2 regions of the Rheinheimera muenzenbergensis genome follow, and region 1 is predicted to be linked to the other one. Evidence: predicted binding sites of a transcription regulator. Region 1 holds the regulator's gene; the other holds the start of a gene.
What was found. The regulator sigma-54, encoded in region 1, starts transcription at its own class of promoters, with help from an activator protein. The targets are predictions, from matches to a motif close to TGGCANGNTNCNTGCTT.
Positions count from the first base shown of each region.

Region 2: the regulator sigma-54 is predicted to act here: its motif matches at 1,362-1,378, upstream of MN202_RS15285 (PEP-CTERM sorting domain-containing protein).

Region 1 is NZ_JALAAR010000016.1:81,284-83,489, forward strand. It holds gene lptB (LPS export ABC transporter ATP-binding protein) at 1-539, shown strand, start outside; gene MN202_RS16605 (RNA polymerase factor sigma-54) at 586-2,076, shown strand; gene hpf (ribosome hibernation promoting factor) at 2,103-2,206, shown strand, end outside.
Region 2 is NZ_JALAAR010000014.1:32,560-34,765, forward strand. It holds gene MN202_RS15280 (glycosyltransferase family 2 protein) at 1-496, shown strand, start outside; gene MN202_RS15285 (PEP-CTERM sorting domain-containing protein) at 693-1,328, opposite strand; gene MN202_RS15290 (undecaprenyl-phosphate glucose phosphotransferase) at 1,968-2,206, shown strand, end outside.

The sequences.
Region 1 (2,206 bases):
ACAATCAGGATATCACTTTCGACCCGATACACGCGCGGGCGCGCCAGGGTATCGGCTATCTGCCGCAGGAAAGCTCAATTTTCCGCAAACTTACCGTGCATGAAAATTTACTGGCGATATTACAGACCCGCAAAGATTTAAGCCGTACCAGACGCGAAGAAATCGCTGACGATCTGTTAGAAGAGTTTCATATTGGCCACATAAAATACAGCCTCGGCATGAGCCTGTCAGGTGGTGAACGCCGGCGCGTTGAAATTGCCCGCGCGCTGGCCGCCAACCCGGCGTTTATTCTACTGGATGAGCCTTTCGCCGGTGTCGATCCGATCTCGGTACTCGACATAAAAAAAATAATTCAGCATCTGTGCCAACGCGGCATTGGTGTGCTCATTACCGACCATAATGTCCGCGAAACCCTTGATGTCTGCGAAATAGCCTACATTGTTAGCCATGGGGAGCTGATAGCTTCCGGTGCCCCACAGGAAGTTCTGGCAAATCAGAAAGTAAGGGATGTATACCTTGGCGAGCAATTCAGGCTATAGTTAGCAAAAACCTGCCCGCGCTAAATCAGGAGCACAGTAGAAGTAGATGAAGCCCTCTTTGCAACTTCGCTTAGGACAGCAACTTACTATGACACCCCAGCTGCAGCAGGCAATCCGCCTGTTACAGTTGTCGACCATAGAATTGCAACAGGAAATTCAGGAAGCGCTGGATGCGAACCCTTTGCTGGAAGCTGAAGATGAGTACGACAGCTTTGATGCTGAACCAGCGAGCGCCGCAGAATTACAGCACGACACTACGGACAACCAGGCTGACAGTCGCTCTGATGATCAAGCCGAGCCGGCAGAGCCCGATACCAGTGAATCGATGTCTGAGCAGAATATCAGCGAAGATCTGCCGCTGGACAACAACTGGGATGATTTAGTCAGTGCAGCGCCAGTCAGCGCCGGTAATGCAGCCGGCGATGACGATAGCCTGTATCAGGGCGAAACCAGTGAAACCCTGCGTGACTATCTGCGTTGGCAGATGCAGCTGACACCTTTTTCAGAAACCGACCGCGCTATTGCAGAAATTATTATTGAAGCGATAGATGACAATGGTCTGCTTACCATCAGCTGCGAGGAAATTCTTGAATCACTGGGCCTGGTTGATGTTGAAGCTGACGAAGTAGAAGCCGTCATCAAACGCATCCAACTGTTTGATCCGGTAGGCGTTGGTGCCCGCTCTGTGCAGGAGTGCCTGTTAGTACAATTACGCCAGTTTAGCCCTGACACGCCATTTTTAGCTGCCGCGCAAAGCCTGATCCGCGATCACACAGAACTTTTAGCTAACCGCGACTTTCGTTCTTTAATGCGGGTGACTAAACTGAAAGAGGATGAGCTGAAAGAAGTGATGCGGCTTATTCATTCACTGAATCCGCGCCCCGGCGCTGATGTGATCCGGGAAGAGCAGCAGTACGTGATCCCAGATGTCAGCGTAATGAAAGTAAAAGGCCGCTGGCAGGTCGAGTTAAACCCGGACGCCATGCCCAAAGTGCGGATAAACCAACAATATGCGGCAATGTCACGCACGGCTAAAAGCAGTGCTGACAGCCAGTTTATCCGTTCTCATTTGCAGGAGGCAAAATGGTTTTTAAAGAGTCTGGAGAGCCGCAACGAAACCCTGTTAAAAGTAACCAACTGCATCGTGCAACAGCAGCAAGCTTTTTTTGAACATGGTGAAGAGGCCATGAAACCTATGGTGCTGAATGACGTAGCCGAGATGGTTGGCATGCATGAATCAACCATTTCCAGGGTAACAACGCAAAAATATATGCATACACCCAGGGGTATTTTTGAACTTAAGTTCTTTTTTTCCAGTCACGTTAGTACAGAAAGTGGTGGCGAATGCTCGTCTACCGCAATAAGGGCCTTTATCAAGAAATTAGTGGCGGCGGAGAATCCGGCCAAACCGCTCAGTGACAGCAAAATGGCCGACATTCTGCTGGAGCAAGGTATCAACGTAGCGCGGCGTACTATTGCCAAGTACCGCGAATCCCTGTTTATACCGCCGTCAAATCAACGCAAGACCTTGCTGTAAATAAGCCTAAAAGAAGGAATATGTCTATGCAAATCAATCTTACCGGTCGCCATGTTGAAATTACCACAGCCTTAAGAGAATACGTTGACAGCAAATTTGCCAAACTGGAACGGCATTTCGATCATATAAA
Region 2 (2,206 bases), on a different contig from region 1:
ACACATTTCTGAGTATCTATTTTGCAGCCAGGGTTTTGTACCAACTATCACGCTGGTCGTCCCGACAAAATTAGCTAATGAGGTTTTGTATGATGACACTATTGGCTATGGTGACGATATGGATTTTGCAATTCGTCTGGTAGCGGCAGGAGGTGATTTGACAATGTTGCCCAACCCAGGCGCTATTTGGCAAGACACCTGGAGTGAAAGTCGTTTATCCAGCTCGATTGATCCGGTTAAACGCTTATCTTGGTTAAAAACCATCAAACCGCTGCTCACCAAAAAAGCCTACTATGCGGTGCTTGGACGCTCAGTCGCTAAAGGGTACTCACAACGTGGGCAAAAGCTAACAGGGTTTCGTTACTACTTTAAATCTTTGTTTAATGGAGGTTTCACGCCAAAATCGGCTGTGATGTATTTTTTCCAGATATCGCTATCAAATAATCAGTATCGTAAATTCTCTGATGTACTGGCAAAACTGGGTTTTAGACCCTGACTTTATGTTGGCGTGATGACGGACAGTCATGATCAAATGGATGCTGCTGGAATAAATATAGTGCCTAAGGTCTCTTAGGCATTTCCGTTTATTAATAACGTGATAAGTCAGATAGTTAAAAGCTGTAAAACATTCTGACGCAAAACAACAGGCCCCGCATTGCGGGGTCTGTTGTTTTTAGAGCTACTATTGTTTACTACTTGGCCGTTTTTCTGCGGCTAAAGCCCAGGCCGGCTAAGGCCAGGCCAAATACTGCCAGGCTGGCCGGTTCTGGTACTACTGAGAATTGTACCTGTGTAACCGTGTTGTTGTTGCCTTCAAAACTGGACACCGCAGCCCAGCTACCCGTTAACCAGCTGTTGTCAGGTAAAAAGCTACGAACGTCACCGGTCCAGAAATCAATGCCGGTTAAGCCCGGGGTTGTTTGCAGGCTTTCTACATCGTCCCAGGAAATATAGGCATACCATGAGGTAGCAAGATCCCAGCTATTCGTCGTGGTGTTGAAGTGGTAAAACTCGGTAAACCATTCTAACAAACCATCATCCCAACCCAGGCCAGAGTCACCATTGTCGGTTGTGCGATCCAACGCGGCTAAATCCAGCCGGCTGGCGATACGGATATCATCGTTCATAGAAAACAGATTTTGTGGCAGCAAGGTGGAGCCGGTGGAATACGGCGTAGGGAAGCCACCTACGTCGCCATTACCTGATGCCAGGTAGCTGACCGCGCCCGGCGCAACGCCAGTTTGCGAAGTTTGAATTAACGCCGCCTGGCTGCTTAAGCTCAAGCACAGGGCGGCAACAGATAAAGCAGACTTTAAAAAAATGTTCATATTTATCACCTATGTTATAAAACTGATATGTTTTAGCAATAATCGAGCCAAAAATAAAAGCTATAAATAACAGTAAGATATAATTAGCATTGTTTCTAAGTGTAAGATTTTATGACATAAATTTGCGTTGTTGGCCAATACCGGCTGACAGTGGCTGGGCAGGACAAAACGTAGACTTAGCCCATTTATATTCGAATCGTCGTCTTAATGTCATAATGGCATGCTGTAATTTGTTTAAAAAGTAACCTTTAAATGTAACTACTATGTATTTTGTGCTTTGCCTAGCTCATAAGGTATTAATAAATAAGGGTAATATATTTTAATTAGAAATAACTGTTACAGCATTAAATAGATATTAAGGCACCATATTAGTGAGTTGTTGCACATAAATTGTGCAGGTAATTTGCGGTTAAATTGCTGTTTTCTATTTGTAGCCTGTTTTTCTTGCATTAGACGGGCAATATGGTAAATTGTCGGCGTTTTAAGTACAGCGCAATTTTGCTATGTCCAGCGTTACCCTACGCAGTGCCAGAGAGCAAATAACACCTGACAGACTTCAGCTTAAGATGTCAGGGGGTAGGTATAGGACAATTTTGCTGAGGCTGTAACGCTTTACCCCGGTTAAATGGAGTTAACACAGTGAACAAGCAAACCTTTCGTTATACGGGGCATGCCTCGTCTGTTATTTATCGTTTGATCGATCTGCTGATATTAGCTGCGGTGTTTGTCGTTGGCGTTAAGCTGTACGACGTTACACTAAACAGCAAATATGCACTGCTACTGTGTGCTTATCTGGTGTGTTATTCCTATCTGGCTGAGTCAGTGCAACTGTATCGCTCGTGGCGCGTTGGCCGCTTTTCCCGCATGTTAGCGCTACT